Regions from separate parts of the Streptomyces sp. NBC_01622 genome, predicted to be linked through region 1. Evidence: riboswitches for the same ligand, from Rfam matches in the RefSeq annotation. Region 1 holds a riboswitch; each other region holds the start of a gene.
The links. Region 1 has a riboswitch for cyclic di-AMP ahead of OH768_RS21055 (transglycosylase family protein). Riboswitches for the same ligand answer to the same signal wherever they lie in the genome.
Positions count from the first base shown of each region.

Region 2: linked by a shared signal. The riboswitch ahead of OH768_RS02370 (NlpC/P60 family protein) and the one ahead of OH768_RS21055 (transglycosylase family protein) in region 1 are both predicted to bind cyclic di-AMP.
Region 3: linked by a shared signal. The riboswitch ahead of OH768_RS30720 (transglycosylase SLT domain-containing protein) and the one ahead of OH768_RS21055 (transglycosylase family protein) in region 1 are both predicted to bind cyclic di-AMP.

Region 1 is NZ_CP109293.1:4,687,697-4,691,889, reverse strand. It holds gene OH768_RS21065 (cytochrome P450) at 1-163, shown strand, start outside; gene OH768_RS21060 (transglycosylase family protein) at 363-1,328, shown strand; cyclic di-AMP (ydaO/yuaA leader) riboswitch at 1,522-1,695, shown strand; gene OH768_RS21055 (transglycosylase family protein) at 1,705-2,394, shown strand; gene eno (phosphopyruvate hydratase) at 2,697-3,983, shown strand; gene OH768_RS21045 (septum formation initiator family protein) at 4,110-4,193, shown strand, end outside.
Region 2 is NZ_CP109293.1:531,379-535,571, forward strand. It holds gene OH768_RS02365 (DUF1996 domain-containing protein) at 1-1,461, opposite strand, end outside; cyclic di-AMP (ydaO/yuaA leader) riboswitch at 1,796-1,969, shown strand; gene OH768_RS02370 (NlpC/P60 family protein) at 1,978-3,645, shown strand; gene OH768_RS02375 (hypothetical protein) at 3,853-4,193, shown strand, end outside.
Region 3 is NZ_CP109293.1:6,661,433-6,665,625, reverse strand. It holds gene OH768_RS30725 (CocE/NonD family hydrolase) at 1-1,436, shown strand, start outside; cyclic di-AMP (ydaO/yuaA leader) riboswitch at 1,668-1,869, shown strand; gene OH768_RS30720 (transglycosylase SLT domain-containing protein) at 1,875-2,342, shown strand; gene OH768_RS30715 (HAD family hydrolase) at 2,476-3,282, opposite strand; gene OH768_RS30710 (LacI family DNA-binding transcriptional regulator) at 3,389-4,193, opposite strand, start outside.

The DNA of each region.
Region 1 (4,193 bases):
CCTGGAGGGGCAGACCGCGCTCGCCACCCTCCTCACCCGCCTGCCCGACCTCCAACTCGCGGCGGATCCGGCCGACTTGCGCTGGCGCGGTGGCCTCATCATGCGCGGACTGCGCACCCTGCCTGTGGAGTTCACCCCACGGGAGGGCACACCAACCCCGTAATCCCGGACCGAACCCGACCGAACAGGCCATCTCGCCCTGTAAACCCGAAGATGACAGTTCCTCAACTCTGTGATCTTCACGTGATCTACGTGGCATTAACTTGTGACAAGTGATCGACTGCGGCTACGTTCACGTACCAGCGCGGCGCCCCGCAGCACCCGCCGCGTGCTCTCCCAGTCGTCACGCGAAAGGCCTCCGCATGCTCTCCGGGAACGGTCGTCACCGTCGCCCCCGTCAGGCTCCGGCAATCCTCGTCGCGGCCGGCGTGACCGGCTCCGCCATCGCCATCCCCCTCCTCGGCGCCGCCGCCGCGAACGCCGCCGACGGCACCACCTGGGACAAGGTGGCCGAATGCGAGACCGGCGGCTCCTGGAGCGAGAACAGCGGCAACGGCCACTACGGCGGGCTCCAGATAACCCAGGACGACTGGAACAAGTACGGCGGCGAGGACTACGCCCCGACCGCCGACCTCGCCAGCCGTTCCCAGCAGATAGCCGTCGCCGAGAAGATCCTCGACGCCAAGGGCACCTCCGCGTGGATCACCTGCGCGCTGCTCTCCGGCCTCACCGCGACCTCGGGCTCGGCGAACGTCGACACCGGCGTCGCGAGCGACTCGCCGTCGACCAGCTCGTCAGGCTCCTCGGGTTCTTCGGACTCCTCCGACTCTTCCGGTGCCTCCGGATCGTTCGGGCTGTCCGACTCCGGCAACACGGAACCGACTCCCTCCGACTCGTCCGGCAGCGACTCGCAGAGCCCCACTCCCTCCGCAACGGACAATCCCACTAAGTCCGACAAGTCCACCACCCCTTCGGCGGACGACAGCTCGACCACCGCATCTCCGAAACTCGATGAATCGGACAATTCGGAGCAGGCGGTGGGTAAGTGGAGCCTCGTCGACACCGGCGCGCTCGACGGCGCCGCCGACCAAGGGGTCGAGCAGCAGACCACCGGCAAGCACCGCGGAGCGAGTGCCGAGGAGGGTGCGGTGCCGCAGACCTACACCGTCCGCGCCGGCGACTCCCTCGCGTCGATCGCCGACTCCCTTGACTTCGGCGGCGGATGGCGCGCGCTCTATGCCGAGAACAAAAAGGTGATAGGCGCCGATCCGACCGCGATTGTCGCCGGTCAGACCTTGGACGTCAGTGCTGAAACGGGCGGAAAGTAGCAGCAAAACAGCGGGAGTTCACGTCATACTTCGCGCCGAATGTCCGCTTTGGTGAAAGTGTGGGATGAGTCTCAGAAGCCCTGATCGTCTTTGAAATTCCGTGGTTTCCCTGTCTACGGTCAAGGCCGCTCGTCACCACGAGCCCCGGCTGCCGCACACGCCGAGTCCTGCCAGCGGCCTCCGGGAACATTCGTCGCGTCAAGCGCCGTAGGCAGGAGCGGGGGACCCAAGGTAAGTGCCGGGCCCGGGAGTTGAGAGACGACCGGAACCGGCTTGGGGTTAAGTCGCGCACCGTGAGGTGCGCGGCCGGGCAACTCACACGGCCCGAACCCGACAGCTCACCTCGCAGGCGTCGGTGAGGGGATTGGGATTTTCCATGCTGTTTTCCAGCAAGGGCAAGCACCGCCGTCCGTCCAAGGCCACCCGCGTCGCCACGCTCGCCGGCGTGACCGGCGTCGCCATCGCCGCCCCGCTCATGGCGGCCGGCAACGCCTCCGCCGCCACCGCCTCGGAGTGGGACACCGTCGCCCAGTGCGAGTCCGGCGGCAACTGGTCCATCAACACCGGCAACGGCTACTACGGCGGCCTGCAGTTCTCCGCCTCGACGTGGGCCGCGTACGGCGGCACCGCCTACGCCTCCACCGCGAACCAGGCCTCCAAGTCCCAGCAGATAGCCGTGGCGGAGAAGGTTCTCGCCTCCCAGGGCAAGGGCGCCTGGCCCGTCTGCGGCACCGGCCTGTCGAGCGCCACCTACTCCGGCGGCAGCTCCAGCTCGTCGAGCAGCTCGAACAGCTCCTCCAAGAGCACCACCGAGCGCTCCACGTCCAGCACGACCGCCTCCCGCTCCGCCGAGCGCCCGGCCGCCAAGAAGACCGTCTCCACCCCGACCGGCAAGAAGGTCAAGAAGGGTGACGGCGAGTACAAGGTCGTCAAGGGCGACACCCTCAGCTCCATCGCCGAGAAGCACAAGGTCAAGGGCGGCTGGCAGCAGCTGTTCAAGCTGAACAAGAGCATCATCGACGACGCCGACTTCATCTACCCGGGCCAGCAGCTTCACCTGAAGTGACATACAGGCCTCTCAGCTGAACCACAGCGCCCTCACAACCGTGGACTCCATCATGGAGACCTCGTGAGGGTCACCCCCGTCCCCCACGGGCTCCCCGCTCCGGTGCGTGTTCCCCCGTACGCACCGGGGCGGGGCTTTTTTGTTTCCGCTTCAGGGAACCTTTTTGTTCCGTTCGGAAACAATTTACTCTCGGTTCTGTCCATCAGGCGGCCGACCGGATGGCCAATCGCCCCGAGCCGGTTAGGCTCGTCTCGCAGAGCCGCTGCGGTGTTGCCGTAGCCGCGTCAGACCCCAAGAAGGAGATGCTCGTGCCGTCCATCGACGTCGTCGTAGCCCGGGAAATCCTGGACTCCCGAGGCAACCCCACGGTCGAGGTCGAGGTCGGCCTCGACGACGGCAGCACGGGTCGTGCCGCCGTTCCGTCCGGCGCCTCCACGGGTGCCTTCGAGGCCATCGAGCTGCGTGACGGTGACCCCAACCGCTACGGCGGCAAGGGTGTCGAGAAGGCCGTTCTCGCCGTCATCGAGCAGATCGGCCCGGAGCTCGTCGGCTACGACGCCACCGAGCAGCGCCTGATCGACCAGGCGATGTTCGACCTGGACGCCACCGACAACAAGGGCTCGCTCGGCGCCAACGCCATCCTCGGCGTCTCCCTCGCCGTGGCGCACGCCGCGTCCGAGGCCAGCGACCTGCCCCTCTTCCGCTACCTGGGCGGCCCGAACGCGCACCTGCTGCCCGTTCCGATGATGAACATCCTCAACGGCGGCTCGCACGCCGACTCGAACGTGGACATCCAGGAGTTCATGATCGCCCCGATCGGCGCGGAGTCCTTCTCCGAGGCGCTGCGCTGGGGCGCCGAGGTCTACCACACCCTCAAGAAGGTGCTGAAGACCAAGGGCCTGTCCACCGGCCTCGGCGACGAGGGCGGCTTTGCCCCGAACCTGGAGTCCAACCGCGCCGCCCTCGACCTCATCATCGAGGCCATCAAGCAGGCCGGTTACATCCCCGGCGAGCAGATCGGGCTGGCGCTCGACGTCGCCGCGTCCGAGTTCTACAAGGACGGCAAGTACGAGTTCGAGGGCAAGTCCCGCTCGGCCGCCGAGATGACCGAGTACTACGAGGAGCTCGTCTCCGCGTACCCGCTCGTCTCCATCGAGGACCCGCTGTACGAGGACGACTGGGCCGGCTGGAAGGTCATCACCGACCGCATCGGCGACAAGGTCCAGATCGTCGGCGACGACCTCTTCGTCACCAACCCCGAGCGTCTCGCCCGCGGCATCGAGGAGGGCACCGCCAACGCCCTGCTCGTCAAGGTGAACCAGATCGGCTCGCTGACCGAGACCCTGGACGCCGTCGAGATGGCCCAGCGCAACGGCTTCAAGTGCATGATGTCCCACCGCTCCGGCGAGACCGAGGACACCACCATCGCCGACCTCGCCGTCGCGGTGAACTGCGGCCAGATCAAGACCGGCGCCCCGGCCCGCTCGGACCGCGTCGCCAAGTACAACCAGCTGCTCCGCATCGAGGAGATCCTCGACGACGCGGCGGAGTACGCGGGCCGCAGCGCCTTCCCGCGCTTCAAGGGCTGAGACCGGTAACGGGCTGACCACGCCAGGAGCCCACCGGGTCAATCCTTAGCCAGTCGTACGTACGTCCCCGCACCCGGTCCCGTACCGTGTGCGGGGACGTACGCACGTGTGAAGGGGAGGCGGGACATGGCCGTGAAGGACCGGGACCGGTTCTCCACCACGACCAGGCTCAAGCTGCTCGGCGAGCAGACGGCGGCCCGTGTCTACCGC
Region 2 (4,193 bases), 4.2 Mb from region 1:
TCCGGGGTCGTTGTCCGTGCCGGCGCCGCACTTCTCGCCGCTGTTGATGCAGGTGACCATGTCGTTCATCAGGCCCTCGTCGAAGACGTTGATGAAGTCGCCGTGGTCGGTGACGGGCTTGTGCTGCTGCTCGGGGAAGGAGTCCACCGCGAACAGCGGGCTCGTCCTGCCGCCGTCCTGGAGGCTCGGCGCGTCGACGGCGTAGACGATCCGCTGCACCAGTTGCGGGATGGCCTTGAAGCCGTCCGGGCAGGCGCCGTCGGCGGCCTCGAAGGCCACATGGGTGCGGTGGTTGGCGCTGTCGATGTTGCGGCCGTCCCAGCAGCTCTGGAACTTGAAGGTGCGCACCACGTCACTGCCGGAAGGGCACAGCGGGTACTTGTCCTTGAGCTGCCGGTCCTCGAACCCGGTGCAGCTCCAGGAGGCGTTGGCGTTGGCGGGGCCGTTGACGAAGGCCTTGGCGTCGCCGGTGATGATGCGCAGGAGGCGCGGCATCGCGACGACCTTGCTCTGCGGGTTGCCCTCGAAGGTCAGGGTGACCTGCTTGGCCGTGACGATCTCACCGGTGTTGCCCTCCGTGCCGCCGCCGGGCTTGTCGGCGTCCCGCTCCTGCTTGCCGTTCTGCAGGCGCAGGACTGGCCAGTAGTAGGTGGACTTGTCGCCCGGGTTCTCGCAGCTCGTGTCGGCGTTCGCGAGGTCCTGGTCGCTGGCGAAGGCGTTGTTGGACTGGTTGCCGATGTAGTCGTGGAAGTGGTGGGCGCCGTTGGTGACGCCGGGGGCGACGATCACGTTGTCGGAGTTGAACAGGCCGTTCTCGTTCACCCCGCAGGCGGTGACGAACGTGCCGCGGGAGGCGCCCGCCTGCTCCTGCCGAGCGTTCACGTTGGGCTGTACGGAGGTGATGTCCGCGTAGTCCGAGGCGACGGGCCCGTTGGTGGACTGCTGCTGGCCCTGCTGCCCCTGGTCTCCGGTGCTGGCACTGGCACTGGCGCTCTGGTCGCCGCCGTTGCCGCCCTGGTCGCCGGTCTCGTTCGTGGGCGCGATCAGGGTGCAGCCGGCGAGGGCGTCGAGTCCCTGGGGGCGGTCCCCGACGCGTGCGATGGCGTCGTCGATCCGTCCGATCGTCGCCGCCCGCTTCTCCTTCAGCGGATTCATGATCGCGTTGTCGGCGAAAGAGGCGTCCTGGCGAATGGACTCCGTCGAGTCCCGGAGTTTCTGGTAGGCCTCGGTTATCTGCTGGTCCAGAAGCGCGAGTTCCTTGTCGACGTCGGTCTTCGCCTCGTCGGGCACCGTCGTCAACTGGGTGCCGATGTCCGGGCAGTCGATCGTCGCGCCTCGCGACGCCGCGTCCGGAGACCCTTGTTGGGCGGAGTCACCGCCCCAACCGCCTTCGGACGCCGACGCGTAGACGTTCGCCGCCACCAGTCCTCCGCCGCCCAGCATCAGGGCGACTGCTGCCATCGTCGCGCGTCGTGCGCCTGTGGGGCGTCTGCGCGTGTTGCGTGCCAAGGAAGTTGCTCCTACACGTATCGGTCGGCCCGGCTCGTCCCGGCATGGAAATCCCCCGACCCAATACGGAGCCCGGTCCCGGTGTGTTCAACCGTCCCAGAAATTCATAGCGACCTCTTATGGATCACCGGCCCCGGCGGGCTCCTGCCCCCTCGACACACCAGGGCGAGGTAAAGGTCACAAATACGTATCGGACATATCGCGCTTCAACCTTCACACGAGGCACACACGTTGGCTAAGTTGACGTTCAGGCCGTACGACCTACTCCGGCGATCGGCGCCGGGCCGCACGGCTTGCGCCGAGTCCGGCGTGTCGCTCGCGGCAGCCGGAGCCGGGGACCCAACCGAACTTGGGGTGAATCGGTCCAACTGCCCTTCAGGGCAAGGACCGTAGGGCAAACCTTCCGTGATCGACGCCCGAACCCGACAGCTAACCCGGTAGGCGCGAAGCGGAAGGAGCAGGTCTGCCATGCCGGCAGAACGACGCACGCGCACCGGAGGCAGTGGCCCCACCGTGGACGACCGACCCAGCCGCGACGAAGTCCAGCGGCGGATCAACTCCCTTTACGACAGGGCCGAGACGGCCACCGGAAACTACAACGCCACACGTGCGATGTCCGGGAAACCGCGCAAGCGTGTCGAGTCCCGCCCCAGCGCGTCACGTCCTTCCGACCCCGCCGTCGAAGCCGTCACCCGGCAACTGTTCGACCGCGCCCGCACCCAACTGGGCCCGACCGTACCGGCGATCCTGCCGCCCGGCAGGACCCCGGCCCGCCCGGCGGAATCCCGCCCCGAGCGGTCCGAACGACGTCCCGAGCCCCAGAGCACCGACCGCGCGCTCGAAGCGCAGCCCGGCCGCGCCGTGGCCGAACTGACCGCGGGGACCACCGCCGCACCGGAGCCCACCGCCCCGCAACTCACGGCCCCCGCACTGGAGTTGACCGCAGCACCCATCGCCGCGCTGCCTCCCGGCGCACAACAGACACCTGTGATGCCGCAGATGTCGCAGACGCAGGTGCCTCAGGCCCAGATGTCGCAGGCGTCGCAGATGTCTCAGATCGCCCAGATCGCACAGATGGCTCAGGCCCAGATGTCGCAGATGCCTCCGGCGACCGTCCTCGACCTGCCGCCGGTACCGCCCGCTTCGGCCGTCGAGGTGCCGCCCGGGAGCGTCATGGCACCACAGCAGTACGCGACCGCCCCGGCACCGGCCTTCGACCCGCTCACCGCGAGCCTGGACCTGCTCCCGGCCATCGGCGCACCGCGCACCGAGACCGCGCCGACGGGCGCCACCTGGCCGCTCCCGGAGACGGCCTGGTCCGCGCCGGAGACCACTTGGTCCACCGGACAGATGCCCATGGTGACCGAGCAACAGACCTGGTCCACCGGACAGATGCCCATGGTGACCGAGCAACAGCCGTGGTCCACCGGCCAGTTCCCCGCAGTGACCGAGCAACAGACCTGGTCGACAGGGCAGATGCCCGCAGTGACCGAGCAACCTGCTTGGTCCACGGGGCAGATGCCTCTGATCCCCCAGGAGCCCCCGGCCCAGCCCGCCTGGCAGCCCGCACCGGAACCGTCCTGGCGCCCGCCGCAGCAGGAGTGGCAGCCGACCGCCCCCGCCCCCGAGGTCTCCTTCGCCGCGGCCCCGTCCGTCGCCCCCGCACTCGCACCCCCCGCCCCTCCGGCCATGGCCCCGGAAGTCACGCTCCCTCCGGCCCCGCCCATGAGCCCGACGCCCGCCAGCGTCACCCCCACCGCACCGGACGCCGGCACCCAGAGCAAGACCGCCACCGCCCTCGCCTTCGCCCGCGCACAGATCGGCAGGCCGTGCCTGTGGGGCGCGGCGGGACCGGACGCGTACGACTGCTCCAGCCTCACCCAGGCCGCCTGGAAGGCGGCGGGCGTCCTGCTCCCGCGCACCGCCCAGGAACAGTCGGGCGCGGGCGCCCTCGTCCCCCTCACGGACATCCGCGCCGGCGACCTGATCTTCTTCTACGACAGCATCGACCACGTCGGTCTCTACACCGGCAACGGCCTGATGATCCACGCGCCGAGCCCCGGCACGCCGATACGCGAGGAGTCGATCTTCTACGCCGGTTCGGCCGCCATCCGGGGCGCCGTACGGCCCGCCTGAGCCGCTCGGGGCCGGGGTTTCCCGGCGCCGGTCGCGTGCACCCCGCTACTCCCGGCGGGCCGCGTCGTTGGTCTGTACGAGTGGTGGAACCCAGGACACGGTCGTAGCGTCGAACGGGAAGACGGACGACGACCGTGTCTCGCCGGGCGGGCCCACCACCGGTGCGGGTGCGGAGCGACGGGTACGAACAGGCGGCCGGGAGCGGACATGTACAAACACACCATGGTCGGACTCGTCACGGTCTGTGCCGCCGCCCTGCTCGCGCCGGCCGTGGACACCTCGTCCGCGGCCCCGGCGACGGTGCGCGCGCAACCGGTCTCCCAGCGGCAGTCCGCGGTCCCCGTGCTGGTCGACTGCCTCTGGCATCCCGAGGTGCGCCCCGCCGACTTCGTGCTCGCCTGCGGTGACGGCAACAGCCGTCTGGCATCGCTGCGTTGGACCAACTGGGACGCCAACTCCGCGACGGCGACGGGCGTCAACTGGGTGAACGACTGCAAACCCTATTGCGCGGCGGGCAAGTTCCACTCGTATCCGGTCGTCGTCCGGCT
Region 3 (4,193 bases), 2.0 Mb from region 1:
TGTGGCTCAAGCGCCTCGAACGGATCGACCCGTTCATCCACACCTGGCTCGCCCACCAGCTCCGCGACGACTACTGGAAGCACGGCAGCGTCTGCGAGGACTACGGCGCGATCCGGGCGGCCGTCCTCGCGGTGGGCGGCTGGCACGACCCGTACCGCGACACGGTCCTACGGCTCGTCGAACACCTCCCGCCCGACCGGGTGCGCGGCCTGATCGGGCCGTGGTCCCACCAGTACCCCGACCGGGGCCTGCCGCCAGGACCCGCGATCGGCTTCCTCCAGGAGACCCTCCGCTGGTGGGACCACTGGCTGAAGCCTGCATCCGACAGTGCCTCCGGCACGGGGGACACCGGAGTCACCGCCGACCCGCTCCTGCGCGCCTACGTCAGCGACTCGCATCCTCCGGCCACGGTCTACGACACCCTGCCCGGCCGTTGGGTCGGCGAGCCCGCGTGGCCCTCGCCGCACGTGAAGACGACGACGTACGGTCTGCGGGGCGCGCCCGTCGTGGTCCGCTCCCCCATGCACACCGGTGTGGACGCGGGCCGTTTCTTCCCGTTCGGGAACGACGCCGACCTGCCGCCGGACCAGCGGGACGAGGACGCGCGGTCGGCGTGCTTCGAGTTCGAGGTGCCGGCCGAGACGTGGGTGCTGGGGCGGCCGAGGGTGCGGCTGCGGCTGACGAGTGAGGTGGAGCGCGGGCAGGTGATCGCCCGGCTGTGCGATGTCGCCCCGGACGGTTCCTCGACGCTGGTCACCCGGGGGGTGCTGAACCTGTCGGCTCGGCACGGGCGGGACCGGGCGGTGCCGTGGACGCCGGGCGCCACGGAGGACGTGACCTTCGAGCTGAACGCCATCGGGCACGCGTTCCCGCCCGGGCATCGCATCCGGCTCGCGGTGTCGTCGGCGTACTGGCCGTGGATCTGGCCGCAGCCGGAGTCGGGGGCGGGGTTCACGTTGGATCCGGAGGGGAGTGCGCTGGAACTTCCCGTGCGGGAGCGGGAGTTGACCTACGACATTCGCTTCGACGAGCCCGAGGAGGCCGCGCCGATCGGGGTCAACTACCCGGCCACGCTGGACGAGCCGCGGCCCGAGCGGCTGGTCGTGCGGGACGTGGCGAAGGGCGAGTGGCGGCTGGAGGTGGATCCCCGGTACGGCGGCACGCGTGTGTATCCGGACGGGCTTGAGTTCACCGAGGACGCGCTGGAGACGTACACGATCGACGAGTCGGATCCGTTGTCCGCCCGTACGCGGTCCGATTGGACGATCCGGCTGCATCGGCCGGAGCTGGGATGGGACACGACCGTGCGCACGCGGTCCGAGATCACTTGCGACGAAACGGACTTTATTACCTCGAATGAGGTGATCTGCACCGAGGGCAGCGAAGTGATCTTTCATCGCACCTGGGAGAAAAGGATTCCGAGAACTGCCAGTTGAGGACGAATGCCCGATTTGCCGTTCTTAATCCCGTCGTGAGTTGGGTCACGTATTTCTGTGGGTGACCTGTGGTCCTGTGTTTTTAGGTTTCCCCTTGCGGCTATTGACAGTTGAACCTTGGCTTACGCAAAGGATCAACTGCCCCATACGCCTCAGATCAAGGTCAATACGGGTTAGGTGTGATTCCGCCACTTGTTCCGGACATGTGCTCTCGCATAGTTTCCGGGCCTGTCGAGCGGAACGCCGAATCCTGCCGCCGCCCGGCATCCCAGTCACGAACTTCTCGCACGGCAGGAGCGGGGGACCCAGGTAAGTCGCCGGACCGGTCAGCACGACCGGGACGGCTTGGGGTTAAGTCACGTCCGTGAGGGCGTGGCCGGGCACCTCCCAGCCCGAACCCGACAGCTCACCTCGCAGGCGACGGAGAGGAACCTCGTCATGCCTGCATCCGCTCAGTCCCGCCGCGCCCGCCTTGTCCGCCGTGTCGTTGTCGCCGGTACCGGTGTCGCGATCCTCGCCCTGCCCGTCGTGGGGGCGACCACCGCCTCGGCCGCCACGACCTCGTCGACCACGGTCGCCGGGTACCCCAACACCCTTGACGGGTGGATCCGTGAGTCGCTCGCGATCATGGCGCAGAAGGGGATTCCGGGGACGTACAACGGGATCTACCGGAACGTGATCCGTGAGTCGTCCGGCAACCCGTACGCGATCAACAACTGGGACTCCAACGCGGCGGCCGGTACGCCGTCGAAGGGGCTGCTCCAGGTCATCGACCCGACGTTCAACGCGTATCACGTTGCCGGGACTTCGTTCGACCCGTATGACCCGGTTGCGAACATCACGGCTGCTTGCAACTACGCGGCGGCGGTGTACGGGTCGATCGACAACGTTTACGGGGCTTACTAGAAACGTGGGACCAGTCACGACGGGTTGTTTGTGCGTCTGACGCGCCGTCGTGGCTGGTCGCGCCCGCGCGGCGGAGCCGCAAATTGACACAGCCCCGCGCCCCCGAATGGGCCCCTTCGGCGCCATTCAAAGCTCAGCCGAAGAGTCTTTCCAGTACCACCGCGATGCCGTCGTCCTCGTTCGATGACGTCACCTCGTCCGCCACCGCCTTGAGTTCGGGGTGGGCGTTCGCCATCGCCACTCCATGTGCCGCCCAGTCGAACATCGGGATGTCGTTCGGCATGTCGCCGAAGGCGATGGTGTCGGAGGGGTGGAGGCCGAGGTGTCGGGCGGCGAGGGCGAGGCCCGTCGCCTTGGTGATGCCGAGTGGCTGGAGTTCGACGGTGCCGGGGCCCGACATGGTGACCGAGGCCAGTGAACCGACCACCGAGCGCGCCGTGGACGCCAACTCGTCGTCCTCCAGGGCCGGGTGACGGAGCAGCACCTTGCTGATCGGTTCGGACCACAAGTCGTCGCGCTTGCCCACCCGCACTGCGGGCAGCGTGGGGTGCGGCATCAGGTAGCCGGGCTCGATCAGCGTGAGGCCGTCCACTCCGTCCTGGTCGACCGCCGCGTACACCTGGCCCACTTCCGCCTCGATCTTGCCGAGCGCGGTCTCCGCCAACTCCCGGTCCAGGGTGACCGACCAGAGCAGACGGTCCGCGCCGGCGTCGTACAACTGCGCGCCCTGTCCGCACACCGCGAGCCCCCTGCTGCCGAGGTCTTCGAGGAGCGGTCGCACCCTCGGGGCGGGCCGGCCGGTGACGACCAGGTGCCGGGCGCCGGCCGCCGTCGCCCTCGCCAGTGCGATGCGGGACCGGTCGGAGAGTGTGTCGTCGCCGCGCAGCAGCGTTCCGTCCAGGTCGGTGGCGATCAGTGCATATGCGAGGGGTGCGGCCATGATCAGAGAATACGGATGGAACGCCCCACCGACTCGACACGAACCGGACGGCTGCTGCCTTCACATCCGTTGACCCGAGTTCCGGTTGGTTTGACAGTTACGGCGGTTATGCCGACTCCCGGACCACCAGTTCGGTGGGCAGGATCACGCCCGCCGTGTCCTCGCCGGCGATCTGAGCCAGCAGCATGCGGACCATCTCGGCGCTGATGCGGTCGTAGGGCTGCCGCATGGTGGTGAGTGCCGGGGTGATCGCCGTGGCCGCCGCCGAGTCGTCGAAGCCTCCGACAGCGATGTCATCCGGGACCGAACGGCCGGATTGCTGGAGGGTGTTGACGACTCCTAGGGCCATGAGGTCCGAGGCCACGAACACCGCGTCTATGTCGGGGGCCTGGGTGAGGAGTCGGCGGGCTGCTTCCTCGCCTCCCGTGCGGCGGTAGTCGCCCTCCACCACGAGTGCGGGGTCGTGGGGCAAGCCCGCCTCCGTGAGGACGTCCCGGTAACCGGCCAGGCGGTCGGGGCCGCCGGGGGCGTCGAGCGGGCCGGTGACCATGGCGATGCGGCGTCTGCCCCGGGAGATGAGGTGGCGGACCATCTCCTGGGCGCCGTCGCGGTCGGCTGCGGCCACGTAGCTGTACTTGGAGGCGGGGCCGAGCGGTTTGCCGCAGGCCACCAACGCGATGCCGGCGTCGCGGAGTTCGGCCGCCACCGGGTCGCCGCTGTGGTTGGAGACGAGCAGCACGCCGTCCACGTGGCCCGAGGTGATGTAGCGGGTGAGGCGGCGGCGGTCGTCCTTGGAGGAGGCCAGCATCAGGAGCAGGGGGATGTCGTGGCGGGCCAGGTGTTCGGTGCAACCCCGCAGCAGGACATTGAAGTTGGGGTCCTCGAAGAACTTCTCCTGCGGCTCGGTGAGG